3 regions of the Neorhizobium descurainiae genome follow, and region 1 is predicted to be linked to each of the others. Evidence: predicted binding sites of a transcription regulator. Region 1 holds the regulator's gene; each other region holds the start of a gene.
The links. Region 1 encodes LexA, which represses DNA repair genes until DNA is damaged. Its sites were predicted from a motif close to TGTTCNNNNTGTGTTCNG; they were not measured.
Positions count from the first base shown of each region.

Region 1 (10,774 bases):
TGACGACCGGCTTCTCGATGCCCGCGCCGATCGACACGATCGAGGCGTGCGGCGGGTTGATGATGGAGGTGAAGTTCGAGACGCCGAACATGCCGAGGTTCGAGACGGCCGTGGTGCCGCCCTGATATTCCTCCGGCTTCAGCTTCTTGTCGCGGGCGCGCCTCGCCAGATCCTTCATCTCGTTGGAGATGACGGACAGTGTCTTTTCCTCGGCCTTGCGGATGATCGGGGTGATCAGACCGTCGGGGATCGCCACCGCAACGCCGACATCCGAATGCTTGTGCTTGACGCGGGCCGTCGAGGTCCAGGAAGCATTCGCCATGGGCACGTCGCGCAGCGCCAACGCCATCGCCTTGATGACGAAGTCGTTGACCGACAGCTTGAAGGCCGGGACCTCGCCTTTTTCCGACTTCGTCACAGGCGCGGACTTGTTGATTTCGGCGCGCAGCTTCATCAGCGCGTCGATCTCGCAATCCATCGAGACGAAATAGGCGGGCACCGTCTGGTGCGATTCTGTGAGACGCGCGGCAATCGTCCGGCGCATGCCGTCATGCGGCAGAAGCTCGTAGGAGCCTTCCTCGAAGAGCTTCAGGACGGCATCGTCCGACGGTCCCCTGGCGAGCGCCGGAGCCGGAGCACCGGCCGGTGCAGTCTGCGGAGCGGCAGCCGGAGCAGCCTTGCCGGTGCCGGAGGCGACGGCCTTCTCGACATCGGCCTTCACGACGCGGCCGTGCGGACCGGAACCTGTGACGGCGGAGATGTCGATGCCGGCTTCCTTCGCGAGACGACGTGCGAGCGGAGACGAGAAGAGACCGTTTCCAACGCCGGTGCCGCTTTGTGCGGACGCCGGAGCTGCAGCGGGTGCCTGTGTCGAAGCAGGCTCGGAAGCCTTGGGCGCCGGCGCGGCTTCCGTCTTCGGAGCGGGAGCAGCCTCGGCCTTGGGAGCCGAAGCGCCGCCGCCGGATGCGGCAGCGGCCGAAACGTCCTCGCCTTCGCCGGCGAGGACGGCGATCAGGGCATTGACCTTCACCGCTTCCGTGCCGGCCGGCACAACGATCTTGGCGACGGTGCCCTCATCGACGGCTTCCACTTCCATGGTCGCCTTGTCGGTCTCGATCTCGGCGATCACATCGCCGGACTTGACCTTGTCGCCTTCCTTGACCAGCCACTTCGAAAGGTTGCCCTCTTCCATGGTCGGCGAAAGGGCAGGCATGGTGATGTTGATCGGCATCGGAACAACCTCCCCTTATTTGTAGCAGACGGTTTTGACGGCCTGGACGACCTCGCCGACATTCGGCAGAGCGAGCTTTTCGAGGTTCGCCGCGTAAGGCATGGGCACGTCCTTGCCGGCGATCGTCAGGATCGGCGCATCGAGATAGTCGAAGGCCTGCTGCATGACGCGGGTGGCGATTTCCGTGCCGACCGAGTTCTGCGGATAGCCTTCCTCGACGGTGACGAGGCGGCCGGTCTTCTTGACCGATTCGATGACGGTCGGCAGGTCCATCGGGCGAAGGGTGCGCAGGTCGATCAGCTCGACGTCGATGCCTTCCTTGGAAAGCTCCTCGACCGCCTTCGTCGCATAGGTCATGCCGATGCCGAAGGAGACGATCGTGGCGTCCTTGCCCTGCTTGTGGATGCGGGCCTTGCCGATCGGAAGCACGAAATCGTCGAGCTTCGGCACTTCGAAGGAGTGGCCGTAGAGGATTTCGTTTTCCAGGAAGATGACCGGATTCGGATCGCGGATCGCAGCCTTGAGCAGCCCCTTGGCGTCCGCTGCCGTATAGGGCACGACGACCTTGAGGCCCGGAATGCTCGAATACCAGGCGGAATAATCCTGGCTGTGCTGGGCGGCAACGCGGGCAGCGGCGCCGTTCGGGCCGCGGAACACCATCGAAGCGCCCATCTGGCCGCCGGACATGTAGAGCGTCTTGGCGGCGGAGTTGATGATCTGGTCGATCGCCTGCATGGCGAAGTTGAAGGTCATGAACTCGACGATCGGCTTCAGGCCCGCCATGGCGGCGCCGACGCCGACGCCGGCAAAGCCGTGCTCGGTGATCGGCGTGTCGACCACGCGGCGGGGACCGAATTCCTGCAGCAGGCCTTGGGTGATCTTGTAGGCGCCCTGGTATTCGGCAACTTCCTCGCCCATGACGAAGACGTCCTCGTCGCGGCGCATTTCCTCGGCCATGGCGTCGCGGAGCGCTTCGCGGACCGTCATCGTCACCATTTCCGTGCCGGCCGGGATATCCGGATCGGAGGCGGCAGGCGCGATCGGCCGGGCCGGAACGGGAGCGGAAGCAGAACCGGTGGCGGTCGGCTTTTCCTCCTGTTCGACCTGCGGAGCGGCCTTCGGCGCCTCGACGGGCTTTGCCTCGCTCACGGCATCGGCGCTCTCGCCTTCGGCGAGCAGTACGGCGATCTTGGTGTTGACCTTGACGTTTTCGGTGCCGGCCGGAACGAGCAGCCTGCCGATGACGCCTTCGTCGACGGCTTCCACTTCCATGGTCGCCTTGTCGGTCTCGATCTCGGCGATCACGTCGCCGGAGGTGACCTTGTCACCTTCTTTTTTCAGCCATTTGCTGAGCGTGCCTTCCTCCATGGTCGGGGAAAGGGCGGGCATAAGGATATCGATAGGCATTAAATTCCCTCCCCTCGATCAAAGCAGAATGTCGGTATAGAGCTCGGATGCATCCGGCTCCGGATCGGCCTGGGCGAAATCGGCCGAGTCGGCGACGATGTCGCGGACGTCCTTGTCGATCGCCTTCAGCTCGTCCTCGCTCGCCCAGCCCTTTTCCAGAAGGCGGGCACGCACCTGCTCGATCGGATCGTGCTCGGAGCGCATCTTTTGCACTTCGTCCTTGGAGCGGTACTTCGCCGGGTCGGACATGGAGTGGCCGCGGTAACGGTAGGTGAGCATTTCGAGGATGATCGGCCCCTTGCCGGAGCGGCACCATTCGGTCGCCTCGTCGGCAGCCGCCTTCACCGCGCGCACGTCCATGCCGTCGACCTGATAGCCCGGAATGCCGAAGGAGGCACCGCGCTGCGAGAAATCCGGCTGCGCCGTCGCGCGGGCGGTGGAGGTGCCCATGGCGTAACGGTTGTTCTCGACCACATAGACGACCGGCAGCTTCCAGAGCTGGGCCATGTTGAAGCTTTCGTAGACCTGGCCCTGGTTGGCTGCGCCGTCACCGAAATAGGCGGTGCTGACGGCATTGTTGCCGCGGTACCTGTTGGCGAAGGCCAAGCCGGTGCCGAGCGACACCTGGGCTCCGACGATGCCGTGGCCGCCGTAGAAATTCTTTTCCTTGGAGAACATGTGCATGGAGCCGCCCTTCCCCTTGGAATAGCCGCCCCGGCGCCCCGTGAGTTCCGCCATGACGCCGCGCGCGCTCATGCCCGTCGCCAGCATGTGACCGTGGTCGCGATAGCCGGTGATGACCTGGTCGCCTTCCTTCAGCGCCATCTGCATACCGATGACGACCGCTTCCTGGCCGATATAGAGGTGACAGAAGCCGCCGATGAAGCCCATGCCGTAGAGCTGGCCGGCCTTTTCCTCGAAGCGACGGATCAGCAGCATGTCGCGGAGCGCTTTCAGCTCCTCTTCCTTGCTGAACTCGGCGAAGGTGCCGCCGTTGAAATCCTTCTTGGCCGGCTTGGACGCCGTCCTGGTAGCAGACTTTGCCGCGGATTTGCGGCCGGATACAGACGCGGTTTTGGTCGGCGCCATTCATCCCTCCCTGTGTGCTGCGTTAAGAGCGGTGGGACGTCCCGGCATTATCCCGCCGGAAAGCCGCTCTGGTTTCGGGGCCGTACCATAGGGAAGAAACCATGCCCCAGCAATGCCATAAATGCATGGCTCACATTCCGCGCAAGACGCTGAAAAGACTTGCGAAATATTAAGTTAACCGAATTCCGGTTAATTCAGAAATAGTTGTTGAAGATGACGATCTCGTCCGGGCGCGACACGTTGAGCTGGTAGCGGGCGATCTCGTCGAGCATATCCTTCTCCAGCGAACCGTCGCTCATCAGCTGCACCTGCCGCTCCAGTGCCTCGCGCCTGGCGGTCAACTTGGCGAGTTCCCCCGCCCGCGCCTGCCGCTGGCGCTCGAATTCCTCCGTGGCGATCAGGCCGAGATCACCATGCACGGAATGATAGCCGAAGTATGAAAGGAAGGCGACGGTGATGGCGGGAAGGACGAAACGGCCGAATTTTCTTTTCTTATGATGCTTGGTCCACATGCCAACTCGACGCCTAGCCACGCTTTTTACGGAGGGATCGCACAATCGATCCGGAAGAATTTCAAGTTCGCAGAACTTGATTAAGCAATCGCTAACTAGAATCGAGTCCATGCGGACGAGAGAGATCGGGAGAGATTTCCTATGCCCCTCACCCTAACCCTCTCCCCGCGAGCGGTGAGAGGGAACGTGCCTCACGAAGCGGACTGAATTGGAGAAGCCGAAGCGGCATACGTCCTTCTCCCCGCAGGCGGGGAGAAGGTGGCGGCGGCCGGATGAGGGGCTGCCGAGCGGTGCGACTACGTCAAGCCTTCAGGATCGAGCGGCCGGCGTAAGCCGCCTGCGGACCCAGCATTTCCTCGATGCGGATGAGCTGGTTGTACTTGGCAAGCCGGTCGGAGCGCGACAGCGAACCGGTCTTGATCTGACCGCAATTGGTGGCGACGGAAAGATCGGCGATGGTCGAATCCTCCGTCTCGCCCGACCGGTGTGACATGACGGCCGTGTAACGCGCCTTGTGGGCGGTCTCGACGGCGTCGAGCGTTTCCGACAGCGAGCCGATCTGGTTGACCTTCACGAGGATGGAGTTCGCGACACCCATCCGGATGCCGTCGCGCAGGCGGGCGGAATTGGTGACGAAGAGATCGTCGCCAACGAGCTGGCACTTTTCGCCGATCTTGTCCGTCAATGCCTTCCAGCCGTCCCAGTCGTCCTCGGCCATGCCGTCCTCGATCGAGATGATCGGGTATTTGCCGACGAGTTCGGCGAGATAGTCGGCCATGGCGCCGCTTTCGAGCGTGCGGCCCTCGCCTTCCATCACATACTTGCCGTTCTTGAAGAATTCCGTCGAGGCGCAGTCGAGCGCCAGGAAGACATCCTCACCCGGCTTGTAGCCGGCCTTTTCGACCGATTTCATAATGAAGTCGAGAGCCTCCGGCGCGCTCTTGAGGCCCGGGGCGAAACCGCCTTCGTCGCCGACATTGGTGTTGTGGCCCTGGGCGGCGAGCTCCTTCTTGAGCACGTGGAAGATTTCCGAGCCCATGCGGACCGCGTCGCGTAGCGTGTCGGCGCCGACCGGCATGACCATGAATTCCTGGAAATCGATCGGGTTGTCGGCATGGGCGCCGCCGTTGATGATGTTCATCATCGGAACCGGCAGGACATGGGCGTTCGGACCGCCGACATAACGGTAGAGCGGCAGGCCGGCGGATTCGGCGGCGGCCTTGGCGACGGCGAGGGAGACGCCGAGGATGGCGTTTGCGCCGAGGCGCGACTTGTTCGGCGTGCCGTCGAGCGCGATCATCGTCCTGTCGATCTGGATCTGGTTTTCGGCATCGAAGCCGCCGATCGCATCGAAGATCTCGGTGTTGACCGCCTCGACCGCCTTTTCCACGCCCTTGCCGTGGTAGCGCTTGCCGCCGTCGCGCAGCTCGACCGCCTCATGCGCGCCGGTCGACGCGCCCGAGGGAACGGCCGCACGGCCAAAAGAGCCGTCTTCGAGATAGACATCCACTTCGACGGTGGGGTTGCCGCGGCTGTCGAGGATCTCGCGGGCGATGATATCGGTAATGGCGGTCAAAAGACTCTCCCTGGCTTGGACGTCGGATTTCTATGGTTCGAGGTCACTGAAAATGTCTCATAGTCAATGACACGAAAATTACAATGCGGCCGCTTTTCGCGCTTTTTCAGGCGGGCGGTTCAGGCAGCCTTGGCGACGGCATCGAAGGCCAGCAGCTTTTCGAGCAGCCGCGGCATGTCTTTCAGATGCACCATGTTCGGGCCGTCGGAGGGCGCATTGTCCGGGTCTTGATGCGTCTCGATGAAGACGCCCGCGACACCGACGGCGACGGCCGCCCGCGCCAGGGTCTCGACGAATTCCCGCTGCCCGCCGGACGAACCGCCCTGCCCGCCCGGCTGCTGCACCGAATGGGTGGCGTCAAAGATGACAGGCGCGCCCAGCGCCGCCATGATCGGCAGCGAGCGCATGTCGGAGACCAGCGTATTGTAGCCGAAGGAGGCGCCGCGCTCGCACAGGAGCACGTTCGGATTGCCGCTCTGGGTGAATTTGGCCAGCACGTTCTTCATGTCCCACGGCGCCAGGAACTGCCCCTTCTTGACGTTGATGACGCGGCCGGTCCTGGCTGCGGCGACCAGCAGATCCGTCTGGCGGGAGAGGAAGGCCGGAATCTGCAGGATGTCGACGGTCTTCGCGACGACCGCGCATTGTTCTTCCGTATGGATGTCGGTCAGCACCGGAAAGCCGAATTCCTTCTTCAGATCGGCGAAAATCTCCATGGCGCTTTCGAGCCCGATGCCGCGCTTGCCGGAAATCGAGGTGCGGTTCGCCTTGTCGAAGGAGGACTTGTAGACGAGACCGATGCCGAGCTTGCCGCAGAGCTCCCTCAGGGCACCGGCCATCATGAAGGCATGGTCGCGGCTTTCCATCTGGCAGGGGCCGGCGATCAGCGAAAGGCGCGCATCCTGCGCAAACAGCACCTTGCCCTCCCCTTCGCCGACCAAGACACGCGGATTGGCGGACACTTCCATGAGACTATTCCTCGAAACCGAACATGACGCCCTGGCCGGGCGCCGCCTGCACCAGGACACGGCCTTCCCGGCGGACGAATGCGACGTCATTAGCAGCAAGGGTGATCTCTGTCACGGCAAGATCGGCCGTCTTGAAGAGGATCGCCCGGCCCCGGAGCCCCCCGGCATCCGGCACCGGCGCGAGCGCGAATTCCGCCTCAAGGTCCCGGTCTTGCGCAATGCGGATGCGGGCATTGGCGGCGGCAAGCCTGATGACGGACGGTTCGATCTCCGCTTCCGTCATCAGCACCTGCTCCATCAGCGGCGTGAATTCGGAAGGCACCGGGGCTGAAAGAACGATCTCGCTCAAACCGGTGACCGCGTTGGCGTGGCGTTCCAGCTCGCCGCGATCGGCCGGCAGCGGGTTGATGCGCTGGGCGGAGAAGAGGAAGAAATCCGGCGTGCGATCGTCGCCCGCAAAGGCCAGCCGGAAGCTTGCCTCGGTTTGCGAACCGTCCGGCATCCTCACGCCGCGGGAGAATTCCAGCATATCGCCTGCCGAAACGCCCCTGAGCTTGAAGCGCTGGTGATCGGCGGCGGCATCGACGGTGGCAACCGCGAGCGCGGAAAAGCCCTGCCTCACCCTTGCCTTGCGGAAAGCAAGATCGCGCGCGGTGAAGACATTACCGCGCTTGGCCGCCGCAGACGCGTGACGGCGGTTGGCGATCGCCAGCGGCTCGAGATAGGCGCCGTCCGAGAGGAACACGCAGGCATTGGCCGTGCCGAACGGATGAAACGCATCGGCTGCCACAGTAAAACCAAGCTCGGAAAACCGCGAGCGCGCAAGCGCCAGCTGCGCCACCGGCAGGACGAGATGGTCGATCGATCTTGCATTCACGCGATGGCCCCCAGAATGCGGTACAGCAAAAACTACATTGGCAGCGGACCGGCTCCGCGCAAGTGGCGAGAAAAGAGATATGTGGCGTTCTTCCATGAAGAAAAAATCACCATACTTCACCAAAATTTAGGGACTTGCGGAACACATATGGAACATATAGTGTCCGTTCTGGATTTGTTTCCGACTCTCAGGGTGCCAACACATGCTCACGCGCAAACAGCAGGAATTGCTTCTGTTCATTCACGAACGCATGAAGGAATCCGGCGTGCCGCCTTCCTTCGACGAGATGAAGGATGCGCTCGACCTCGCATCGAAGTCCGGCATCCACCGGCTGATCACGGCACTCGAGGAACGCGGCTTCATCCGCCGCCTGCCGAACCGGGCGCGGGCGCTGGAAGTCATCAAGCTGCCGGAAGCCTATCAGCCGAGCCTGCAGCCACGCCGCGGCTTTTCGCCGAGCGTCATCGAAGGCAGTCTCGGCAAGACGCAGCCTGTCGCCGCCGTCCCTGCAAAGCCGGCTGCGAACGACGACGTCTCCAGCGCCACCACGGTTCCCGTCATGGGCCGCATCGCGGCGGGCGTGCCGCTCTCGGCCATCCAGAACAACACGCATGACATCGCCGTGCCGGCCGAGATGCTCGGTTCCGGCGAACACTACGCGCTGGAGGTCAAGGGCGACTCGATGATCGAGGCCGGCATTCTCGACGGCGACACGGTGATCATCCGCAACAGCAATACGGCCAATCCCGGCGATATCGTCGTGGCGCTGGTGGACGACGAGGAAGCGACGCTGAAGCGCTTCCGCCGCCGCGGCGCCTCGATCGCGCTCGAAGCCGCGAACCCGGCTTACGAGACCCGCATCTTCGGCCCCGACCGGGTGAAGATCCAGGGCAAGCTCGTCGGCCTCATCCGCCGCTATCACTGATCAGCGGCCGGAGCGCTTCCGGCAGCGCCGAGTTGAATGTCTGGCTCCGCCAGTCGTAATGGCGGTGTCGGGTCCAGGGACGGTCCCGGCCGGCCATGGCGGCATGGATCCGCCAATGGCGGATCTCCCTGGCGCCGTTGAGAAATACTTCGAGGGCGCCGGTCCTGCGCAGCGTATCGCCGTTGATCATCAGCGCGCCGGAACGGCAGCGGTCGAAGCGGGCGCGTGGCGCGATGACGAGATCGGCCGCATCGCAGGCCGCGCCGGCATAGCGACCGTCCTCTACGGACGCGACGATGACGCCTGCGGCGGTCCTTGTGGCGCACCAGATGCGGGGCGTGCAGATGAAATGGCCGGCAGGCGCCTCCCTGATGCGGGCTCGGGCGGTTTCGATTTCCTCTGCGGTCAGGTCACGCCGTTCGGCCGCCCCGGCATCCGGGGATTTCGTCCCGGAAGATTCGGCATCGGGCGACCTGTCCCTCGGCGGTGACATTTCCGGCTTTACGGGATCGCCAATGAGAAGCGCGCGCTTCCATTGGCCGTAGATGAAATCCGGCGGGCGGCTGCGGTTCGCCGCAACATTTTCTCCGTTCACCAGCGCAACCATCGTGCCGTCCTCGGAAACCAGCAGATCCGGGAGGGGTTTCGAGCGCTCCTGCCAGGAGAGCAGCAGGGCCGCGGCGAGGAACGGAATACCGACGAGCCGGAGCCTGGTTCTGAGCAGCGTCAACAGAAGAAAACCCGCGGTCGCCACCGCGAGGAACCCGGGATGCTGGCGGCCGATGCCGACGTCGCCGCCCCAGGCCGCCACGTGCTTGGCGATCGCGATCACCGCCTCCAGACCGAGCCCCATGAGCTTCAGGAAAGGCGCGTCCAGCCCGAAGGGCATCAGCAGCATGCCGATCAGCCCCATCGGCATGACCACGAAGGAGATGACCGGCATGGCGGCGAGATTGGCGGCCAGCCCGTAGGTCGCGATGCGATGAAAGTGCTCGACGGAAAAGATCGCCGTAGAGATGCCGCCGATCAGCGATGTCACGAAGATGCCGGCGGCGAAATTCCAGGAGGCCAGAACCGGCGTCACCGCAGGGTGACGGAACGGCAGCGGCTCCGGATCGCGCTTTTCCGCCCGATGTTTCCAGAGCGCGTAGCCGGCAACCAGGGCTGCGGTCGCGGCAAAGGACATCTGGAAGCTCGGGCCCAATATTTCCGAGGGCGAGATGGCGATGATGACGAGGGCGGAGAGCGCCACGTTGCGCAGGCTGATCGACGGCCGGTCGAAGAAGACCGCGACGAGCATCACCGCCATCATGATATAGGCCCGTTCCGCCGAGACCCCGAAGCCGGAAATCAGGTAATAGGCGGTCGCCATGAGAAGCGCGCCGAAAGCGGCGATCTTCTTGACTGGATAGGCCTGCGCGAAACCGGTGAAGAATGAAAGCGCGGTGCGGACGCCGACGAAAAAGATGCCGGCGGCGAGCGCCATGTTGAGCCCCGAGATCGCGACGATATGGGCAAGCCCCGAAAGGCGCAGCGCCTCGGTCGTTTCCTCGGAGATCGCCCGCCGCTCGTCCGTCACGATCGCGGCGGCGAAGGCGCCGGCGTCACCCGGCACCGCCTCGCGGATACGGGTCGCGATCGCGCTGCGCAGATCGAAAAGCCGGCTTTCGACTTCCGCAAACCAGGCGCGCGGGGGCGCCGGGCCCGCCTCTCTTTTCGGCGCGCCGTAGAAGAACCCGACGGCACCTATACCGTCGAAATAGGAGGAGAAGGCGAAATCGTTGAGCCCGGGCAGCGCCGGGCCCGACGGCGGCGAGATGCGTACCCGGCCGCCGATCGTCTCGCCGGTTTCGGCCGGCTCGTGGCGAGCCCTCGCAAGCAGCGACACCCGTTCCGGCGGACGCTTGACCTCGGGATCGGCCGTCCGTTCGACACGGACCACGTAGCGCCAGCGCCCATCCGCATCGACCTCGCGTCTTTCGACCACGCCAGCCAGCGCGGTCGTCACCGGCGAATCGAGAACGACCGTGTCCCGCCGCCAGGCTTCAAGCTCCGCCAGCATCATGCCGCCGAGAAAAAGGGCCATGCCGAGCGGAAGGAAACGCATGCCGCCGGCACGGTGCCGAGTGACGACCGCAAGCGCGGCAAAGATGCAGAAAGCCAGAAAGAACGGCCAGAAAGCCGGGTCT
Region 1 covers NZ_JBLFFK010000005.1:270,655-281,428, reverse strand. The annotation lists gene ACMGE0_RS12475 (pyruvate dehydrogenase complex dihydrolipoamide acetyltransferase) at 1-1,231, opposite strand, end outside; gene ACMGE0_RS12470 (pyruvate dehydrogenase complex E1 component subunit beta) at 1,247-2,638, opposite strand; gene pdhA (pyruvate dehydrogenase (acetyl-transferring) E1 component subunit alpha) at 2,657-3,727, opposite strand; gene ACMGE0_RS12460 (FtsB family cell division protein) at 3,922-4,239, opposite strand; gene eno (phosphopyruvate hydratase) at 4,541-5,815, opposite strand; gene kdsA (3-deoxy-8-phosphooctulonate synthase) at 5,935-6,783, opposite strand; gene ACMGE0_RS12445 (VOC family protein) at 6,788-7,660, opposite strand; gene lexA (transcriptional repressor LexA) at 7,863-8,585, shown strand; gene ACMGE0_RS12435 (ComEC/Rec2 family competence protein) at 8,566-10,774, opposite strand, start outside.

Region 2 (10,774 bases), on a different contig from region 1:
TTGGTCAGCATGCGCGAGGCGAGCATCGGGCAGAGCGTCAAGGCCGTGATCGACGACAGGGCCACCGAGAAGGCGAGCACGAAGCCGAATTCCTTGAACAGGCCGCCGATCTGGCCGGGCAGGAAGGAGAGCGGAATGAAGACGGCCGCGAGCGTCGCCGTCGTGGCGATGACGGCGAAGAAGACTTCCTGCGTGCCGAGCACGGCGGCCGCGCGCGGTCCCATGCCCTCCGCCCGCCGCCGGACGATGTTTTCGAGCACGACGATCGCGTCGTCCACCACGAGACCGGTTGCGAGAACGATCGCGAGCAGTGTCAGGATGTTGATCGAGAAGCCGACGAGATAGATCGCCACCAGCGTGCCGATGAGCGCCACCGGCATGGTGAGGCCCGGAATGAGCGTCGCCCGCCAGTCGCGCAGGAACAGGAAGATGACGACGAGCACGACCGAGGCCGACAGGATGAGCGCGATCTCCACCTCGTGCAGCGCGCCCTGGATGAAGATGGCGTCGTCGCCGGTGATCGCGATGCGCGTGCCCTCCGGCAGCGTCTTCTGCATCTCGTCCACGGCCGCCTTGACGCCGTCGGAAATGTTGAGCGTGTTCGACTGCGCCTGGCGGATGATGCCGAGGCCGACGCCCTGCACGCCGTTGGCGCGCAGCACCGTGTTGCCGTCGTCCGGGCCGAGCGAGACGGTGGCGACATCGCGGATGCGCACGTTCGGCGCGATCAGCACGTTCTCGAAATCGCGCGGCGTCGTCAGGCTCGCGGTGGCGCGCACGACGATATCCTGGCTGGTGCTCTTGAGCGAACCGGCCGGCACGTCGAGCGCGGCACTTTCGAGCGCCTTGTCGACATCGGCGACGGTGAGGCCCCGACCGGCAAGGGCGGCCTGGTTCACGTCGACGCGGAACACCTTGTCCTGATCGCCGTAGAGCTCCACGTCGGCCACGCCTTCGACCGCGGCAAGACGATCGACGATCTCGTTGTTGACGAGCTGGGTGAGGTCCTCCATCGACAGTGTCGAGGAGGTGACGGCCAGGCGCATGATGGCGTCGGAATCCGCATCCGCCTTGACGATGCGGGGCTCGTCGGCATCGTCCGGCAGCTGGTTGACGACGCGGCCGACGGCATCGCGCACGTCGTTGGCGGCTTCGGAGAGATCGACGGAATCGGAGAATTCCATCGTCACGCGGCTGGAGCCGAACTGCGATTGGGAAGACAGCGCCTTGAGGCCGGAGACGCGCGCGACCGCGCCTTCGATGACCTGGGTGACCTCCTGGTCCATCGTCTGCGGCGAGGCGCCGTCGTAATTGGTGCGGACCGTGATGACCGGCTGGTCGACGTCGGGAAGCTCGCGCACCTCGACGCCGGCGAGGGCGGCAAGGCCCGCGACGACGAGCAGCGTGTTCAGAACCGCGGCAAGGATCGGCCGGCGGACGAAAAGCGCGGTGAAGCTCTGGCCGGATTTCTCCTCGCCGCCGTGTCCCGATTTCTCTGCGCCGCCATGGCCCGCACCGCCATGGCCGAAGCCCGGAAGCTCGATCTTCATTGGCTCGCCACCTCTGCCGTATCCGGCGCACCGAATATACGCACGGGCGCCCCTTCCCTCACGCGTTGCAGACCTTCCGTCACCACCCGGTCGCCCTCGTTGAGCCCGGCCTCGACGAGGACCGTGTCCGGATTGCGCTGCACGACGCGCACCCGGGTCTTGACCGAGGTATTGTCCTTGACCAGCCAGACATAGGAGCCCTCGCCGTCCCATTGCACGGCGAGCGGATCGACGGACGGGTATTTTTCGCCGGCAAAGCGCATGCCGACGTTGAAGGCCATGCCGGCGCGCAGGACGTCGTCGGGATTTTCGACGCGGGCGCGGATGCGCATCGTGCGGCTTGCGGGATCGACGCGGTTGTCGATCGCCTCCACCTTGCCGGTAAAGACCTGGCCGGGGCGGGCGATGGAACTCGCCTCGACCGCCTGGCCGGGCTCGATGGCGACCGCAAAGCGCTCGGGCGCCCAGAAATCGACGAGGATCGCCGAACGGTCGTCGATGGTGACGATGCTGGTCTGGGTCGTGACGTTGTCGCCGATATTGACCGCGACGATGCCGGCGATGCCGTCGATGGGCGCGGCGATATCGCGGCGCCTGAGGTTCAGCTCGGCGGTGGAGAGCGCGAGCTTCGCGGCCTCTTCGGCGATCTGCGCATCGAGCACGTCGAGGCGCGAGACCGACTGCAGGTTCTTGTAGGAAGCGGATTTTTCCTGGGCGCTTCTGAGCGACACCTGCGCCTTGTCGCGCTCGATCACCTGCTCGTCGTCATCGAGACGGGCAAGCACTTGGCCCTTCACGACCTTCTCGCCGGAACTGACCATGATCTCGTGGATCGTGCCGGTCGCCTGCGGCATGACGACGACGGACTGGATCGCCTCGCCGCTGCCGATCGCCGTCAGACGGTCGTTGACCGTGCCGATCGCCACCGGTTGGGCCACGACGAGGGTGGCGCGATTGCCGCCGCCCTGGCCCCGCTGCTGGCCGCCTTGACCGCCGCCCTGCCCCTGCTGCCGCGCCGCGGCATTGCCGTCTCCGGCCGCGGGCGGGGCTGCCGGCTGAGCCTGTTCGGGGCGGATTGCGGCAATCACCTCTCCCGGGACGCCGATCTTCGCAAGCGTCTCACCGGCGCCCGGCACCATGAAGACCCAGAGGCAGAGCCCCGCGGCCAGAACCACGATACTGAGCAGAAGCTGTTTCCAAATCCGCATTCACTTCTCCGGTTGAGGCGCGCGCAGCCCTATTTGCGAAGGAGTATCCTTTTTTGCAGATGTACAAGCAATGGGTGATCGGCATTCTTACGAATTTGTAATTTCACAAGATTTTGTAGAGTTGTTGACCATTCCTGGAGCCTCAGTCTGCCTATCCAGAGGGCAAAAGCTGGTCCTTTCTTGGGCGATCCGCATCAACTTACCACAATTTAGCCTCCCCTTGCGGAGAGACTGGGAATAAAAGAGGAACATTTTCTGGTCTTTCGGGTCCGAATCATTACATTGGCCGCATGAGTAACAGTTTCGACGACATCCCGTTCTTCGACGAGGAACCGGCGCCGCGCAAAGGTTCTGTCCCGCTCCCGCCCGGCGCAAGCGGCGGCCTCGGGATTGCGGCGCGCGCCATGGCCGCCCGCGACCAGCGCCAGGCACCGGACTATCTCGCCGGCCTCAATCCGGAACAGCGCGAGGCGGTGGAAACGCTGGACGGCCCCGTGCTCGTGCTCGCGGGTGCCGGCACCGGCAAGACGCGGGTCCTGACGACGCGCATCGCCCATATTCTGGCGACCGGCCGGGCCTTCCCCAGCCAAATCCTCGCCGTTACTTTCACCAACAAGGCGGCGCGCGAGATGAAGGAGCGCATCGGCGTGCTGGTCGGCGGCGCGGTCGAAGGCATGCCCTGGCTCGGCACCTTCCACTCGATCGGCGTGAAGCTGCTCCGCCGCCACGCGGAACTCGCCGGCCTTCGTTCGGACTTCACGATCCTCGACACCGACGACGTGGTGCGGCTGATCAAGCAATTGATCCAGGCGGAGGGGCTCGACGACAAGCGCTGGCCGGCCCGCCAGTTCGCCGGCATGATCGACGGCTGGAAGAACAAGGGTCTGCTGCCCGCCGACATTCCCGAAGGTGACGCCCGCGCTTTCGCGAACGGAAAAGGCCGCGAGCTCTACGCCGCCTACCAGACGCGGCTGAAGACGCTGAACGCCTGCGATTTCGGTGACCTGCTTCTGCACCCGATCGCGATCTTCCGCCAGAACCCGGATATCCTGAAGGATTATCACGGCAAGTTCCGCTACATCCTCGTCGACGAATACCAGGATACCAATACCGCGCAATACATGTGGCTGAGGCTGCTCGCGCAGCGCCCGAAGGGCGTGGCCCAGAACGTCTGCTGCGTCGGCGACGACGACCAGTCGATCTATGGCTGGCGCGGCGCGGAAGTGGACAACATCCTGCGCTTCGAGAAGGATTTTCCGGGGGCGAAGGTGATCAAGCTGGAGCGCAACTACCGCTCCACCGAACATATTTTGGGCGCCGCCGGCCATCTCATCGCCCATAACGAGGGGCGGCTCGGAAAAACGCTATTCACCGACCGGGTCGATCCCGACGACGAAAAGGTGATGGTGCATGCCGCCTGGGATTCGGAGGAAGAGGCGCGCGCCGTCGGCGAGGAGATCGAGCGTCTGCAGCGCGGCGATGCCGACGGCAAGCGGCATGCGCTGAACGACATGGCGATCCTCGTGCGCGCCTCCTTTCAGATGCGCGAATTCGAAGACCGCTTCGTGACGCTCGGCCTCAACTACCGCGTCATCGGCGGCCCGCGCTTCTACGAGCGGCTCGAGATCCGCGATGCCATGGCCTATTTCCGCCTCGTCTGCCAGCCGGCGGACGACCTCGCCTTCGAGCGGATCATCAACACGCCGAAGCGGGGCCTGGGCGACACGACGGTGCGCTATCTGCACGACTATGCCCGCGCCCGCGCCATTCCGATGCTCGCGGCTTCCGCCGAGATCATCGAGACCGACGAGCTGAAGCCCAAGGCGCGCAAGGCGCTGTTCGACGTGGTGCAGAGTTTCCGTAACTGGCAGACGCGGCTGGAGACGACGCCGCATACCGAGCTTGCCGAGCAGATACTCGAAGAGGCCGGCTATACGGACATGTGGAAGGCCGACAAATCGGCGGAAGCGCCCGGCCGGCTGGAAAACCTGAAAGAGCTCATCCGCTCGATGGAAGCGTTCGAGAGCATGCGCGGTTTCCTCGAACACGTGTCGCTGGTCATGGATGCCGAGCAGAACGAGGATATGGATGCCGTCTCGATCATGACGCTGCATTCGGCCAAGGGGCTTGAATTCGAAACCGTTTTCCTGCCCGGCTGGGAGGAAGGCCTCTTCCCGCACCAGCGGGCGCTCGACGAAGGCGGCCGCGCCGGACTGGAGGAGGAACGCCGCCTCGCCTATGTGGGCATCACGCGCGCCAAGCGGCGCTGCCATATCTGGTTCGTCTCGAACCGTCGCATCCACGGGCTGTGGCAATCCACCATGCCGTCGCGCTTCCTCGACGAACTGCCGCAGGCGCATGTGGACGTCGCGGTCTCCGAAAACAATTACGGCGGTTATGGCGGCGGGCGCGGCGGCTATGGACAATCGCGCTTCGACAAGGCCGATCCCTTCGCCAATTCCTATTCGACGCCGGGCTGGAAACGCGCGCAGGCCAACCAGACGGACGCCACGCGCGACAACTGGGGCACGCGCTCGGGCCACGCGGTGGAGCGCATCGGCTATGGCGAAAGCGGCCCGCGCGGGCGCATGATCGAGGGTGAGCTGGTGGCGAAATCGGTGGCCGACACGCCCTCGCAATTCTCCATCGGCGACCGGGTGTTCCACATCAAGTTCGGCAACGGCAACATCGCCGCCATCGAAGGCAACAAGCTGACGATCGATTTCGACCGGGCCGGGCAGAAGCGGGTGCTTGAGGGATTCGTGGAAAGGGTGTGACGCTGGATCCTAGTGCCGAGCCAGAAACCCAGGTTGAGATTCTCTTGCTGACCGGACCCGCAGGCGTTGGAAAATCCACGCTTTCCTGGGAAATTTCTTCGCGTCTGGCCGAGTCCGGCATCGCCCACGCCGCGATCGAAAGCGACGAACTCGACCGGGTCTTCCCGCGCCCCGTACGTCAAGACCTGGAACGAATGGCACCCGGCACCATCGATATCAGCGCCCTCAATCTGAAGGCCATCTGGTCGACATATCGACAACTTGGGCAAACGCGCCTGATCCTGTCGGGCGTCATGATGCATCTGGCATTCGATCGAAGATGGATCACAGCCGCGATCCCGAACGCCAGCTTCAGGATCGTCCGCTTGATGGCGACGGAAGAGACGATCGCCGCCAGACTGGTCAAAAGAGAATCCGAAAAAGGATTTCCCTCCCAGCTTGAACGCTCGCTCCGCCAAAGAGAACATATGGCAGCCGAAACACGGAACGATGTGCTCTGCGTCCACACGGATGGACGTCTCGTATCCGAGATCGCGGCCGATATCCTGGCAGGGATCAACTGGCGATGATCGCAGCCGCGGTTTGTCTCCAAGCCGCCGAGATCAGCCTCCCCAGTAGTCGCGTAACGTCACGCTCCCTTGCCTCGTTTCGCTTTCCGGCGGCATCGGGCTTTCGAGGGCAAGCGCCGTCATGCCGGCATAGGATTTCGCAGCCGCGTCCGAAAAGCCGAAGCTGCGATAGGTCTTTTCCCAATCCGCGCGCGGCACGCTTCTGACCTCGACAGGCCTCCCGAACCGTTCGGAGAGCACGGCGGCGACATCGGCCGGAGAATATCGCTCCGGGCCTTCCGCGTAGACCAGCCTTTGGCTTTCCGGCGGCTCCATCATCAGATCGGCGGCAGCCTCGCCCAAATCCTGCGGCGCGACCATAGCGATCCGAAACTCGGCCGGGAAGAAGGTCATCAGCACGCCGTCGTTCTTCGCCGCCTCGAGGTTCATGTCCCAGTTAGTCATGTAATAGGCCGCGCGCAGGATGCTCGTCGGGATCGGCTGCCGCTTCAATCCCTCTTCCAGCTCGTAAAGCGTACCGAGATCGCCGATCCTCTCGCCCTTCCGGACGCCGTAGGTGGAGTGGCCGACGATCTTTTCGAGACTGGACCCTTCGATGGCAGCAAGGATCGATGCGATCGTTTCTTTCTCGCGAGCGTCCGTGTCTCCATCGGGCGATGCAGGCGGGTTGAGGGCATAAAGCCGCCTGCCCTTCCGAAGGATTGCCCGCAACGCTTCCGTATCGCGAATATCCGCAACGGCGATCTCTGCACCCTGAGCGCGCAAACCTTCTGCCTTGTCGGCATTGCGGGCGACGATCATCACCGGCTCACCGCGCGCCAGCAGCGTTTTCGCAGCCGCAGAGCCAACATGACCTGTTCCGCCGAGAATGATATGCATGATCTCCTCCTGTCTACAGCAGGAGAATGCGTGCATCTCGGCGGGAGTTCCGCCTCACCGCCTGGTGAGCCCGGCTCGACGGCCCCGTCTTTTCCACGATCGACGCGAGAACCGCGGCCGCTTCGGGATCGGCCGCATCGTTGCGGATGACGGCTGCGCCTGAAGACAGTTCCTTCTTCGCCTGCTCCAATGGCCGGGATTGATGCCGTGACGATGAGTTCGCCGCCTTCCGCCGCGATACACCTGGAGCTCGCAAGACTTATGCCGCTTGTGCCGCCTGTGACCAATATTCTCTTTCCCGCAAATCGGCTCATCGGTTTCGCTCTTCAATTGTGGGAGAAACGCCTTAGATAAGCCCGGGACCAGACCCGGCAAACCGATGACGAGAGTTTATTCGGCACAGGTCGCGGCGGCCGGGAGCCAAACGAGCTTGTCAGGTTTCCTGTCTCCCGCTACCTCAAGCTCCGGAGATTTTTCGGATTTCAAGGGAGGAATTCATGAAAGCGATCGTCACCGCGCCGGGCGGACTGGACGCCCTGAAGCTTGTCGACCTGCCGGACCCCGGCAAGCCCGGACCCGGAGAAATCCGCGTCGCGCTGCATGGAAGCTCGCTCAACTATCACGACCTCGGCGTCGCGAGCGGCAGGACGCCGACCGACGGCCGCGTGCTGCTGGCAGACGGCGCGGGCGTGGTCGAGGAGGTCGGCGAAGGCGTCACCGAGTTCAAGCCGGGCGACCATGCCGTCTCCTGCTTCTTCCCCGACTGGCAGGACGGCCCGCCGCTGCCGGGCGGGTTCTCCCGCGTGCCCGGCGACGGCATCGACGGCTTCGCGACCGAATATGCCGTCCGGCCGGCAGGGGCCTTCACGCTCGCGCCGCAGGGTTTCAGCCATGTGGAGGCGGCGACGATCACCACCGCCGGGCTGACCGCCTGGCGGGCGCTCGTCGAGATCGGCAAGCTGAAGGCTGGCGACACGGTGCTGGCGCTCGGCACCGGCGGCGTCTCGATCTACGCGCTGCAGCTTGCCCGTGCCGTCGGCGCAAGGGTGGCGATCACCTCCTCCTCCGACGAGAAGCTGGAGCACGCGAAAAAACTCGGCGCCGAGTTCACGGTGAACTACACGCAGCATCCCGACTGGGGCAAGGACGTGCTCGGCTGGACCGATGGCCGCGGCGTGGACCATGTGGTGGAAGTAGGCGGCCCGGGCACGCTCGGCCAGTCGATCCAGGCCGTGAGGATGGGCGGCCATATCTATATGATCGGCGTCCTGACCGGCGCGCGCGGCGAAGTGCCGACCGCGGCGCTTGCGGGCAAACAGGCCACGCTTTCCGGCCTGATCGTCGGCAGCCGGCGCCACCAGCAGGATTTCGTCCGCGCCCTCGACCACGGACTTTTCAAGCCGGTGATCGACAAGGTGTTTCCGCTGGAAAAGCTTGCCGACGCCTTCCGCTACGAGATGAGCGGCGGCCATTTCGGCAAGATCGGCATCGAATGGTGACGGGCCGGGCGGAGGTTTTTCTTGCCGGACCCCCCTGCCCCGTCTACCTCTTGGGTAAAGTTCCAATGATGAGGGAGCGGCCCCCGTGTTTCTTTCGAACCAGGACGTGATCGAGCTCACCGCATGGCGGCGAAAATTGCATGCCATGCCGGAGATTTCCGGCGAGGAGGCCGCGACCGCCGCGGAGGTGCAGGGCTTCCTCGCGGACACCAGGCCGGACCGGGTGGTCTCCGGCCTCGGCGGCACCGGCCTCGCCGTGGTCTACGACAGCGGCGTGCCCGGCCGGACGGTGATGTTCCGCGCCGAGCTCGACGCCCTGCCGATCGAGGAGACCGGCACGCCGGAACACCGCTCGCGAATTCCCGGAAAGGGCCACATGTGCGGCCATGACGGCCACATGACCATGCTCGCGGCCCTCGGCCGGCAGTTCGGCCGCCAAAGGCCGAAGCGCGGCCGCGCCGTCCTGCTCTTCCAGCCGGCGGAGGAGACCGGCGCCGGCGCCGCCGCCGTCATCGCCGACGGGAAGTTCGCGGAGCTGACGCCGGACTACAGCTTTTCGCTGCACAATATGCCGGGCCTGCCGCTCGGCCATGTCTGGCTGAAGGACGGCATCGCCAATTGCGCCTCGCGCGGGCTGAAGATCGTGCTCTCGGGCCGTACCGCGCATGCCTCCATGCCTGAAACCGGCATCTCTCCGGTGCCCGCAGTGGCGGAATTGATGCCGGCGCTGACGGCCTTGAGCAGAGGCGGCATCGCGGCCGGGGATATGGTGCTCGCAACGGTCACGCATGCCGCGATCGGCGAGCCCGCCTTCGGCATCGCGCCGGGCCATGCGGAGGTCTGGGTGACGCTTCGCAGCATGACGGACGGCGGGATGGATGCCCTGGTGTCCACGGCCGAGACCCTGGTGAAGAAAGCCGCCGCAGATGCAGGGCTCGAATATGCCCTCGAATACCACGACATTTTCCTGCATTCGGAAAACAACGCGGAGGCCGCCGCGCTGCTGCGTGCCGCGATGGAGGCGGAAGGCGTTTCGCACGAACCGGGCGAGACGATGCGCGGCTCGGAGGATTTCGGCCGTTTCGGCGCGGTCTCGAAATCGGCCATGTTCTTCCTCGGCGCCGGCGAGGACATGCCGAACCTGCACAATCCGAACTACGACTTTCCGGACGACCTGATCCCGATCGGCACGCGGATTTTCGCGCGCGTGGCGCGGGATATTCTGAGGTGATGAGGTGGGGCACGGTGCCTGCTGACTTCAGAAGCGGGTCGTCATCCCACCTGCAAGTTGCTTGGGCTTAGATCCTCGGGCTTGTCCCGAGGATCTGCGCACGTGAGAGATATCAAGCCCCTCGCTCGGTGGAATGGGGAAACGGTGGCGGCAGGAACTCTCGCCAAAACCCAATAATCAGGCGTCCTTGCCCTTGAAGAGCTTGGCGAGGAAATTGTCGCCGCCACCGCCGCGACCCGGACGCCTGCCGTCCCATTTGGGCACGATCACCATGTGGGTGATCTCGCCGCGCTGGAAAGCCTTCAGGAAGCGGTCGTATTCGGCAAAGGCGACGCAGCCGTGCGAATCGCCGCGCACACGCAGCAGATAGCTGTGGGCGAGAAGCCCGGTGCGGCCCTGCGGCGCCCTGCCGTCGACCGGCGTCAGGCGGATGGCGGCCACGCCGTGGAACAGCTTTTCGCGCATGGAGAGCTTGTAGGTGCCGGGCGGCGTCGGCCCGCGCATCTTCACATGCGTAAACTTCGGATTGTCGCGCATGCCGCCGATGCCGGAATGGGCTTCGAGCCTGGTGCCGTTCGGCAGATGGACGACGGCATTGCTGATGTCGTAGATCGCCACCTTGGCGCCAATGCCCGGCCAGTTCGGCGCGGACGGCGCGGGTGCCGCAGGCGTCTCGCGCATCGGATTATCGGGCTTGGCGAAGGCGAGCGCGGTCGGCTTGTCGTCGTCGCCGGCTCTGCCCGGCTTCTGCGGCGCGACGGCGGCGATCGCGGCCAGCGCATTCGGCTTGGCGGGCTTCGCAGCCGTCGCCGTCGACGGACGGATGACCGGCAGAGGCCCGGCCTTCGGCAGATCGTAGCCCGGCACGGGCGCTTCGACGATCGCGACGGTTTCCTCTTCGCCGGCATCGTCCTCGAGTGCGGTCTCTTCGAGCGCCGCCATCTCGACCGGCTTCATGTCCTTGAGTTCGGCGACCGTGGTGGCCGGCGCGGCATCCTGGATGAGATCGGGCATGGGGTCGTTGCCGCGTGGCGCGACGACGACGAGGCTTTCCATCGCCG
Region 2 covers NZ_JBLFFK010000002.1:2,985-13,758, forward strand. The annotation lists gene ACMGE0_RS03695 (efflux RND transporter permease subunit) at 1-1,550, opposite strand, end outside; gene ACMGE0_RS03700 (efflux RND transporter periplasmic adaptor subunit) at 1,547-2,758, opposite strand; gene ACMGE0_RS03705 (ATP-dependent helicase) at 3,049-5,535, shown strand; gene ACMGE0_RS03710 (AAA family ATPase) at 5,532-6,104, shown strand; gene ACMGE0_RS03715 (NmrA family NAD(P)-binding protein) at 6,138-6,983, opposite strand; gene ACMGE0_RS03720 (zinc-dependent alcohol dehydrogenase family protein) at 7,481-8,482, shown strand; gene ACMGE0_RS03725 (amidohydrolase) at 8,568-9,713, shown strand; gene ACMGE0_RS03730 (DUF2778 domain-containing protein) at 9,891-10,774, opposite strand, start outside.
Region 2: ACMGE0_RS03705 (ATP-dependent helicase) is a predicted target of LexA. The motif match lies at 2,992-3,009, and genes of this name have one in related genera.

Region 3 (10,774 bases), on a different contig from region 1:
ACCATCTTGATCGACGGATAGCGCTCGGCCTCGTAGCGCAGAGAAAACGCATCCTGGGCCAGGAAGACCGGATCGCCGTCGAGGTCGCGGGCGATATCGCCGCGCTTCACCGTCAGGAATTTATCCAGATCGGCCGGATTGTCCGACGAGATCCAGCGGCAGACGGAGAAGCGCGACATTTCGAAGGAGACCGGCAGCGTATATTCCGCCGAAAGCCGTTCCTTCAGCACGTCGAGCTGCAGGGCGCCGACGACGCCGACGATGGCGGGCGAGCCGTCCTCCGGCGAGAAGAGCTGCACGACGCCCTCTTCGGCCATCTGCTGCAGGGCTTCCTTCAGCTTCTTCGCCTTCATGGCATCCTCCAGCCGCACGCGGCGGAGGATTTCCGGCGAGAAGTTCGGCACGCCCTGGAAGACCAGCGGCTCGCCTTCGGTCAGCGTGTCGCCGATACGCAGCGTGCCGTGGTTCGGGATGCCGACCACGTCGCCGGCATAGGCCGTGTCCGCCAACTGGCGCTGCGAGGCGAAGAAGAATTGCGGCGCGGTCAGACCGAGCTGCTTGCCGGTGCGCGACAGGCGCGCCTTCATGCCCCGCTCCAACTTGCCGGAGCAGATGCGGGCAAAGGCGATGCGGTCGCGATGGTTCGGGTCCATGTTCGCCTGGATCTTGAAGACGAAAGCCGTCATCCGGTCCTCGTCCGCATGCACCTTGCGGATGTCCGCCACCTGGTCGCGCGGGGGCGGAGCGAATTCGCCGAGCGCATCGATCAGGTCTCGGACGCCGAAATTCCTGAGCGCCGAGCCGAAGAAGACCGGCGTCAGATGGCCTTCGAGGAAGGCCTGGCGATCGAAAGGCTTGCACGCCTCGATCGCAAGCTCGGTCTCCTCGACGAAGGTAGCCCGCTCGTTCTCCGGCAGGCGGTCGGCGACGGATTGCGGGCCGTTGACCGGCGTGACGTTCACCTCCGTATCCGACCCGCGCACAGTGTTGTCCGCCAGGTGATAGGAGCCGCAGAAGGTTTTCGAGCGGCCGATCGGCCAGGTGACCGGCGCGCAGTCGAGCGCGAGCTTCTCCTCGACCTCATCCAGGATCTCGAAGGGATCGCGGCTTTCGCGGTCCATCTTGTTGACGAAGGTGATGATCGGAATGTCGCGCATGCGGCAGACTTCGAACAGTTTCAGCGTACGCGGCTCGATGCCCTTGGCGGCATCGATGACCATGACCGCCGCATCCACCGCCGTCAGCGTGCGATAGGTGTCGTCGGCGAAATCCTCGTGGCCGGGCGTATCGAGAATGTTGAAGACGTTGCCGTCATATTCGAAGGTCATGACCGAGGTGACGACCGAGATGCCGCGCTCGCGCTCGATCTTCATCCAGTCGGAGCGCGTCTGGATGCGATCCTTCTTGGCCTTGACCTCGCCGGCGAGCTGGATCGCGCCGCCGAACAGCAGCAGTTTTTCGGTGAGCGTCGTCTTGCCTGCGTCCGGATGGGCAATGATCGCGAATGTGCGACGGCGGGCGACCGCCTCGGCAATGGTTTCGGGCATATCGTAAATCCTGTGAATTGCCGGCTATCTAGCGATTAAAGACCCGCTTTGCAATTGACCTGCCGGCGGCAAGCACAAAGTAATGGCTCATGAACATCCATAGCCCCTCCTCGCCGAAGCTTTCCCTCGTCCGCCTGCCGAATGGCGCGGGCCTCGACCTGCCGTCCTATGAAACGGCAGGCGCGGCGGGAATGGACCTTCGCGCCGCGGTGCCGGAGGATGCGCCGCTGACGATCGCTCCAGGCAGGCGCGCGCTGGTGCCGACGGGCTTCATCTTCGAGATCCCGGATGGTTTCGAGGCCCAGGTCAGACCCCGTTCAGGGCTTGCCTTCAAGCACGGCATCACCTGCCTCAACACGCCGGGCACGATCGACAGCGACTATCGCGGCGAGGTGAAGGTGCTGCTGATCAATCTCGGCGAAGAGGATTTCGCGATCACCCGCGGCATGCGGATCGCCCAGATGGTGATCGCGCCGGTGACACAGGTGCGCGTCGCCGAAATCACCGAGGCCACGGCGACCGCGCGCGGCGCCGGCGGCTTCGGTTCAACAGGCGTGTAAGACCCAAGCCTGTCCACCGGCATCGAGGCCGGCCACGATCTCTCACCTTTCGCGGCGGGTGATCTCGAACAGGAACCAGGTCCGGCGTTCGGCCTCGTCGATCCAGTTCTCGAGCAGGCTGGCGGTCGCCACATCGTTGTGCTCGTCGCAGAGATCGTGGGTTTCCCGCATCAGGGAGATGAGCTGCTTGTTGTCCTCCCGGAGCTCCGCCAGCATGTCTTCCGGCGTCACGAAATCCGCGTCGTTGTCGGGGATGCGCTGCAGCCTGGAAATATGGCCGATCGAGCGCAGGGTGGTGCCGCCGATCTTGCGGGCCCGTTCCGCCAGCTCGTCCGTCATCGCGAAGATCTGGTCGGAATGCTCGTCCAGAAGCAGGTGGTAATCGCGGAAATGCGGACCGGACATGTGCCAGTGGAAGTTCTTGGTCTTGAGGTAAAGCGAGAAGACATCGGCGAGCAGCGTCGTCAGCGCGGCTGCGATATCCTTCACCGCGTTCGTTCCGAGATCGGAAGGCGTGGCGAGCGGGGCAAGCTTGCGGTTCTTGGCAGTGCTGTCAGACATGGATCAATCCCCTTCGAGGCCGGACGCGGAGCTCACCGGGAGCCCGCGATCTCGAAACTAAACTGCCGCCGCCCGACGCTTTTTCAATGGTCGCCGGCCCATATTTCGGCAGCGATTTTCTGTCGCACCTGGGAAGAGGCAAGGCTTCCGGGCGCAAAGCCGCTGGCCTCAGGGGGCCTTTGGACCTATCTTTCGGCGTCTCGATGATTTTCCCAGGGAGAAGCCTCATGTCGAAGAAGCCGGGCCGCGGCCGGATCTATTCCTCCATCACCGAAACGATCGGCGACACTCCGATCGTGCGGCTCGACAAGCTCGCAAGAGAAAAGGGCGTCAAGGCCAATCTCCTCGCCAAGCTGGAATTCTTCAACCCGATCGCTTCCGTCAAGGACCGCATCGGCGTGGCGATGATCGAGAGCCTGGAGGCAGAGGGAAGGATCACCCCTGGCCGGACGGTGCTGATCGAGCCGACCTCCGGCAATACGGGCATCGCGCTCGCCTTCGCCGCTGCCGCGAAGGGCTACAGGCTGATCCTCACCATGCCCGAGACCATGTCGGTCGAACGCCGCAAGATGCTGGCGCTGCTCGGCGCCGAATTGGTGCTGACCGAAGGTCCCAAGGGTATGAAGGGCGCGATCGCCCGAGCCGAGGAACTCGCCGCCTCGCTGCCGGACGCGATCATTCCGCAGCAGTTCGAAAACCCGGCGAACCCGGAAATCCACCGCAAGACGACTGCCGAGGAAATCTGGAACGACACGGACGGCAAGGTCGACATCCTCGTCTCCGGCATCGGCACCGGAGGCACGATCACCGGCGCCGGCCAGGTGCTGAAGGACCGCAATCCCAATCTCAAGGTCGTTGCCGTCGAGCCGGAGGAATCGCCCGTGCTTTCCGGCGGCGAGCCCGGTCCGCACAAGATCCAGGGCATTGGCGCCGGCTTCGCGCCGAAAATCCTCGATACGCACATCTATGACGAGATCGTCACCGTCAGCGGCCCGGAAGCCATGGAGATGGCGCGTCTCGTCGCCAGGCTCGAAGGCGTGCCGGTCGGCATTTCCTCCGGTGCAGCACTCACCGCCGCAGTCGAAGTCGGCAGCCGCGAGGAAAACGCCGGCAAGAACCTGGTCGTCATCATCCCCTCCTTTGCCGAACGCTATCTTTCGACGGCGCTGTTCGAGGGGCTGGGCGGGTGAAGTGGGCGAATAGCGAATAGCGAATAGCGAATAGCGAATAGCGAATAGCGAATAGCGAATAGCGAATAGCGAATAGGATTTCCCAAGAAACAGCCATACGCAAGCGGCTGGAAATAAATTCTATTCGCTATTCGCTACTTACTATTCGCTTCTCGTACCTATTCGCTTCTCGCAATCACGCCACTGCCATGGCGAGCCGCTCGCCGGCCATGCGATAGGAGATCGCCTCGGCGAGATGGATGCGGCCGACCGTATCCTTGCCGTCCAGATCGGCGAGCGTGCGGGCCACCTTCAGAACACGGTGATAACCGCGGGCGGAGAATTTCAGCTTTTCGGCCGCATCGCGCAGCAATTGCAGGCCGCTCGGATCCGGCTCCGCGAATTTCTCGATCAGCGACGTGGAGCAACGCGCATTGGTGAGGATATCCGGAGAGCCGGCGCGCACGAAACGCTCGCGCTGCCTTTCCCGGGCCGCCGCAACCCGTCTGGCGACATCGGCACTCCTTTCCGCCGGCATGGGGCGGATGAGATCGGCCGCGGAGACGGCCGGCACGTCGATGCGGATATCGATACGGTCCATCAGCGGGCCGGAAATGCGCGCCTGATAATCGGCAGCACAGCGCGGCCCGCGAGCGCAGGAATGGCCCGGCTCGCCGGCCATGCCGCAGCGGCACGGGTTCATGGCGGCGACGAGCTGGATGTTCGCCGGGTAGGACACACGGTGATTGGCGCGCGCGATGACGCATTCGCCGGTTTCCAGCGGCTGGCGGAGCGCATCGAGCACCTGCGGCGAGAATTCCGGGAATTCGTCGAGGAAGAGCACGCCGTGATGGGCGAGCGAGGCTTCACCGGGCTTCGCCCGCATGCCGCCGCCGATGAGCGCCGCCATGGTGGCGGAATGATGCGGCGTGCGATAGGGCCGGCGGTCCGAAAGCTTGCCGCCGGAAAGCTGACCGGCGATCGAATGGATCATCGAGACTTCCAGAAGTTCGGCGGCCGACAATGGCGGCAGAATGGAAGGCAGGCGCGCCGCGAGCATGGACTTTCCGGAACCCGGAGGTCCGGCCATCAGGAGATTGTGCCCGCCGGCCGCGGCGACTTCCAGCGCGCGCTTGGCGCTTTCCTGGCCCTTGATATCGGCGAGATCCGGAAGATTGGCGGGGTTCGCGCGGATCGCCGGCTGCGGCCGGGAAATGACCTGGGTGCCGCGGAAATGATTGGCGAGCGCGATCAGGCTGCGGGGTGCCACGATATCGATCTCCGCGCCGGCCCAGGCTGCCTCCGCACCGCTATCCGCCGGGCAGATGAGGCCCTTGCCGAGCCCATTGGCGCCGATCGCCGCCGGCAGGGCGCCGGCCACGGCCGCCAACGTTCCATCGAGGTTCAGTTCGCCGATCACCACATAATCGGTCAGCGCATCGGCGGGAATGGCGCCCAGCGCCGCCATCAGCCCAAGCGCGATCGGCAGATCGAAATGCGAGCCCTCTTTCGGCAGGTCGGCGGGTGCCAGATTGACCGTCACCTTCTTGGGCGGCATGGCAAGCCCGGACGCATGCAGCGCGGCCTGAACCCGCTCCCGGCTTTCGGCCACCGCCTTGTCCGGCAGGCCGACGATATGCATGTTCATCTTGCCCGGCCCGACCATGACCTGCACGTCGACCGGAACGCCCTCTATGCCCTGGAATGCAACCGTGCTGACACGCGCGACCATATGAACCTGCCCCCAAGCCCCTTCTGGTACGTCAGCGATACACGCTTTCCGCGCCAGCGATTGCAATCTGGCATGGAATCAGGAATAAAACAAGAACATTGATCGAACAATTTCGCGCCGCCGGTGCAACCGGGTTGCATGCGGTTGCATCCGTGGAACAAAGGCGATCCGTATCCGAAACGCGGCGAAACAATTTCCCGCCAAGTCGTGGAATAGTCTTTCCTATTCTACGCAATGCGGACGGAAAACCGCTTCACACTTTGTCTGGAGCCGCTTTATCAGGCGCGCTTGGCTTCGATTGCATCCCAGAGGAGGCTTGCGACATCGGCGCCGCCGAATTTCTTTACCTCGCGGATGCCGGTGGGGGACGTGACGTTGATCTCGGTCATATAGTCGCCGATGACGTCGATGCCGACGAAGAGAAAGCCTCTTTCCCGAAGCGCAGGGCCGATGCGGCCGCAGATTTCCCTTTCGCGCGGGGTGATCTCGGTCGGCTCGGCGCGTCCGCCCACATGCATGTTGGAGCGGCTGTCGTGCTCGGCCGGCACACGGTTGATGGCTCCGACCGGCTCGCCGTCCACCAGCAGGATGCGCTTGTCGCCCTTGCGCACCGCCGGCAGGTAGGCCTGGGCGATATAGGGCTCGCCGCGATACATCTGGCCGAACATTTCGAGGAGCGACGTGAAGTTGCGGTCGTCACGGGCCGAGTGGAAGACGCCGGCGCCGCCATTGCCATAAAGGGGCTTCAGGATGATGTCGCCCATCTCTTCGCGGAAGCGGGCGATTTCCGTCGGATCGCGGGAAATCAGGGTCGCCGGCATCAGGTCGGCGAACTCGGTGACGAAGATCTTCTCCGGCGAGTTGCGCACCCAGGCCGGATCGTTCACCACCAGCGTCTTCGGGTGGATGCGCTCAAGCAGATGGGTCGAGGTGATGTAACCCATGTCGAAGGGAGGATCCTGGCGCAGATGCACGACGTCCATGGCCGACAGATCGACGCGCTCCCTTTCGCCGAGCGTGAAATGATCGCCCTTGACGTCGCGCACCTGAAGCGGCTCGACGGCGGCAAAAATCCTGCCGTCGCGCATCGTCAGCCGGTCCGGCGTATAATGGAACAGCTGGAAGCCGCGCGCCTGCGCCTCCAGCGCCATGGCGAAGGTGGAATCGCCGGCGATGTTGATGCCGGAGATGTGGTCCATCTGGAATGCGACCTTGCGGATTTTCGCCATGACTTCAGTCCCCTAGAATTGGCTCGCCTGATGTAGGATGGCGGGCCTTCAAAGGCAACCGGTCAATGCGTTTCGGCCGGCGAGGCCAACCCGATGCCTGGGCGCCGCATATCGCTCAGCCGGCAAATACCGGACTTCAGACGACCGGCTCCGCCGGCGCCAGCTTCGCTTCGGCCGGCACATGGCCGGGCAGGCGCTTGCCGGTATCGGCCGCGAAGAAGTGCAGGCGCTTCGCATCGACCGCAATGCGCATCTCGGGTGCAAGCTCCGTCTCCGGCGAAACGGCGGCCGTGACCTGCTGATCGCCGACCAGACCGTGGATCAACCGCTGGGCGCCAAGCTCCTCGGTATATTCGAGGCGGAACGGCAGAGCCTCCTCATCCGCACGGGCGACACGGAGATCCTCTGCGCGGACACCCACGGTGACCGCACCGGAGGTCGGCGCAAAGCCCTTGAGGCCGATCACCGCCGGCCCGATCGCCAGCCTGTCGCCATGCAGCTCGCCCTTGACGAGGTTCATGGCCGGCGAGCCGATGAAGCTCGCCACGAAGGTGGAAGCGGGCGCGTGATAGACTTCCAGCGGCGCGCCGATCTGCTCTATCTCTCCACCATTCAGAACGACGAGGCGATCGGCGAGCGTCATCGCCTCCAGCTGGTCGTGGGTGACGTAGATCGAGGTCGTGCCGAGACGGCGCTGCAGGCGCTTGATCTCGCCGCGCATGGAGACGCGCAGCTTGGCGTCCAGGTTCGAAAGCGGCTCGTCGAAGAGGAAGGCAGCCGGCTTGCGGACGATCGCGCGGCCCATGGCGACGCGCTGGCGCTGGCCGCCGGAAAGGGCGCGCGGCTTGCGGTCGAGATACTGGGTGATCTCCAGCATGCGGGCGGCTTCGGCGACACGGGCGTCGATCTCGGACTTCGGCGTGCCGCGGTTCTTCAGTCCGTAGGCGAGATTGTTGTAGACCGTCATATGCGGATAGAGCGCATAGTTCTGGAACACCATGGCGATATCGCGATCGGCCGGCTCGACATTGTTGACGACGCGGCTGCCGATCTTCACCTGCCCCTCCGAAATGGTCTCCAGGCCGGCGATCATCCTGAGCAGCGTGGACTTGCCGCAGCCCGAGGGGCCGACCAGCACGATGAACTCGCCATCGGCGATGTTCAGCCTGATGTCGGAGACGGCGCGCACGCCGCCGGTATAGATCTTGCCGACGTTTTCGACATCGATGGAAGCCATTGCTATTTCTCCGTTTCAGTGAGGCCGCGGATGAACAGGCGCTGCATGAAGATGATGACAAGCACAGGCGGCAGGCCCGCCAGAATGACGCCGGCCATCACGAGGTTCCACTGCGTATCGCCATCGAGCACGGAGGCGAGACGCTTGATGCCCATGACCACGGTATAATAATGAGGCTCCGTGGTGATCAGCATCGGCCAAAGATACTGATTCCAGCCGTAGATGAACATGATGATGAAAAGTGCCGCGATATTGGTGCGCGAGAGCGGCAAAAGGATATCGCGGAAGAATTTCAGCGGACTGGCGCCATCGACGCGAGCCGCTTCCATCATCTCCTCCGGCACCGTCAGGAAGAACTGACGGAACAGGAAGGTTGCCGTGGCAGACGCGATGACCGGGATCACCAGGCCGGAATAGGAGTTCAGCATGCCGAGATCGGCGACGACCTTGTAGGTCGGCAGGATGCGCACTTCCACCGGCAGCATGAGCGTCATGAAGATCAGCCAGAAGGCGAGCACACGCAGGGGAAAACGGAAATAGACGATCGCGAAGGCGGAGATGATCGAGATGGCGATCTTGCCGACCGCGATCAGGATGGCCATCAGCAAGCTGTTCGCCAGCATCAGCAGGAAGGGCGGCGCGCCGGCGGTCGATTCACCCGAACCGAGCAGATAACCGTAATTCGCGGAAAGCTGGTCACCGGGCAGGAGCGGCACGATGCCGGTCATGAAGTCCGTTGCACCGCGCGTCGAGGCGACAAAAGCGAGATAGACGGGGAACACGACCGTCAGCACACCGAGGATCAGGATCAGATGGGTCAGAAAGGTGAGAAAGGGACGATTTTCGACCATCACGGCACCTCAATACTGAACTTTGCGCTCGATCCAGCGGAACTGGACGACGGTGAGGACAACGACAATCAGCATGAGAATGACGGATTGCGCGGCCGAGGGGCCGAGGTTCAGGCCGATGAAACCGTCGGCATAGACCTTATAGACCAGAATGTTGGTGGACTGGGACGGGCCGCCCGAAGTGGTCGCATCGACGATGCCGAACGTATCGAACATCGCGTAGGTGATGTTGATCACCGCAAGGAAGAAGGTCGTCGGCGAAAGCAGCGGGAATATCACCGTCCAGAAACGCTTGAACGGACCGGCACCGTCGATGGCGGCGGCTTCGCTCAGGGACTGCGGCACGGACTGCAGGCCGGCAACGAAGAACAGGAAATTGTAGGAGATCTGCTTCCACGCGGCGGCGATGATGATCAACACCATGGCATCACCCGTGTGGAGGCGATGGTTCCATTCGTATCCGAAGAAACTCAGAAAATAGGGAATGATGCCGACGCTGGGATTGAACATGAACCACCAGAGAAGGCCGGCGGCGGCCGGTGCCACCGCATAGGGCCAGACCAGCAGCGTCGTGTAGAACCGGCCTGAGCGCAGGACCCGGTTCACGGCCACAGCAAACAGCAGGGACAGGCTCATCGACAGAACCGTGACGCCGACCGAAAAGACGAAGGTCGCCCAGAGAGCATTCAGGTAATCCGGATCATCCAGCAACCGCGTGTAATTCGCAAACCAGACGAAAGTTTCTTTCAGGCCGAAGGGATCCTGGCGAAGGAACGATTGCCAGATCGCCTGGGCAGCAGGCCATACGAAGAAGATGAGCGTGATGACAAGCTGCGGTGCCAGCAGGAAATAAGGCAGGACGCGGTTATGAAAAACGGTGCGCTTGGTTTGCATGGCGAGGGTGTGCCCAAGGAAATGCCCTCCCCGGAAATCGGGGAGGGCTTGATGGCGACAAAGACGCTCAGTTCGAGTTTGCAGCTTCGAATTCGCGCAGGATGGCGTTGCCAGCCTTGGCAGCGTCGTCGAGAGCCTGCTGGCCAGTCTTCTTGCCGGACAGAACGGTTTCGAACTGCTGGTCGACCAGGTCGCGGATCTGCGTCAAGTTACCGAAGCGGACGCCCTTGGAATTGTCGGTCGGCGTGCCGCGGGTGATCTGCTTGATGGCAATGTCCGAGCCCGGGTTCTTCTCATAGTAACCCTGCTTCTGGCCAAGCTCGTAAGCAGCATTGGTGATCGGCAGGTAACCGGTGAACTGGTGCCAATCGGCCTGGACCTCCGGCTTGGAGAGATAGGTGAAGAACTTGGCAACGCCTTTGTAGACATCGGGGTTCTTCTGGCCGTTGAGGGTCCAGAGCGTGGCGCCGCCGATGATAGAATTCTTCGGCTCCTTGGTGACGGTATCGTCATAAGGCATCGGCGCGAAGCCGACCTTGAAGTTCTTGGCGTTGTTGATGACGCCGGCGCGCGAAGCGGACGAGCCCATGTAGACGGCGCATTGCTGCGAATAGAAGCTCGGAGCGGTTTCGGCGCCGCCGCCCGGACCGCCGTACTTGAAGATCTTGGCGTCCTGCCACTTCTTCAGGTTATCCCAGAATGCGGCCTGTTCCTTGCCGTTGAACTTGAATTCGGTCTCCAAGCCGCCGAAGCCGTTCTGCAGCGTGCCGAAAGGCAGGTTCTGGATGGCCGAGTAGTTTTCGAGACCGACCCAGGTCGCAGCATAGGAGAGCGTGAAGCCACACTGAGCAGCGCCGGAATCGACGATCTTCTTGCCCATTTCGGCCAGCTCGGCCCAGGTCTTCGGGGCAACTTCCGGATCAAGGCCAGCCTTCTGGAAGACGTCCTTGTTGTAGTACATGATCGGCGTCGAGGAATTGAAGGGCATCGACAG
Region 3 covers NZ_JBLFFK010000017.1:31,764-42,537, reverse strand. The annotation lists gene ACMGE0_RS24030 (peptide chain release factor 3) at 1-1,547, opposite strand, end outside; gene dut (dUTP diphosphatase) at 1,637-2,107, shown strand; gene ACMGE0_RS24020 (Dps family protein) at 2,150-2,668, opposite strand; gene cysK (cysteine synthase A) at 2,896-3,858, shown strand; gene ACMGE0_RS24010 (YifB family Mg chelatase-like AAA ATPase) at 4,034-5,569, opposite strand; gene gshB (glutathione synthase) at 5,848-6,798, opposite strand; gene ACMGE0_RS24000 (ABC transporter ATP-binding protein) at 6,935-8,035, opposite strand; gene ugpE (sn-glycerol-3-phosphate ABC transporter permease UgpE) at 8,038-8,886, opposite strand; gene ugpA (sn-glycerol-3-phosphate ABC transporter permease UgpA) at 8,896-9,780, opposite strand; gene ugpB (sn-glycerol-3-phosphate ABC transporter substrate-binding protein UgpB) at 9,848-10,774, opposite strand, start outside.
Region 3: ACMGE0_RS24010 (YifB family Mg chelatase-like AAA ATPase) is a predicted target of LexA. The motif match lies at 5,661-5,678, and genes of this name have one in related genera.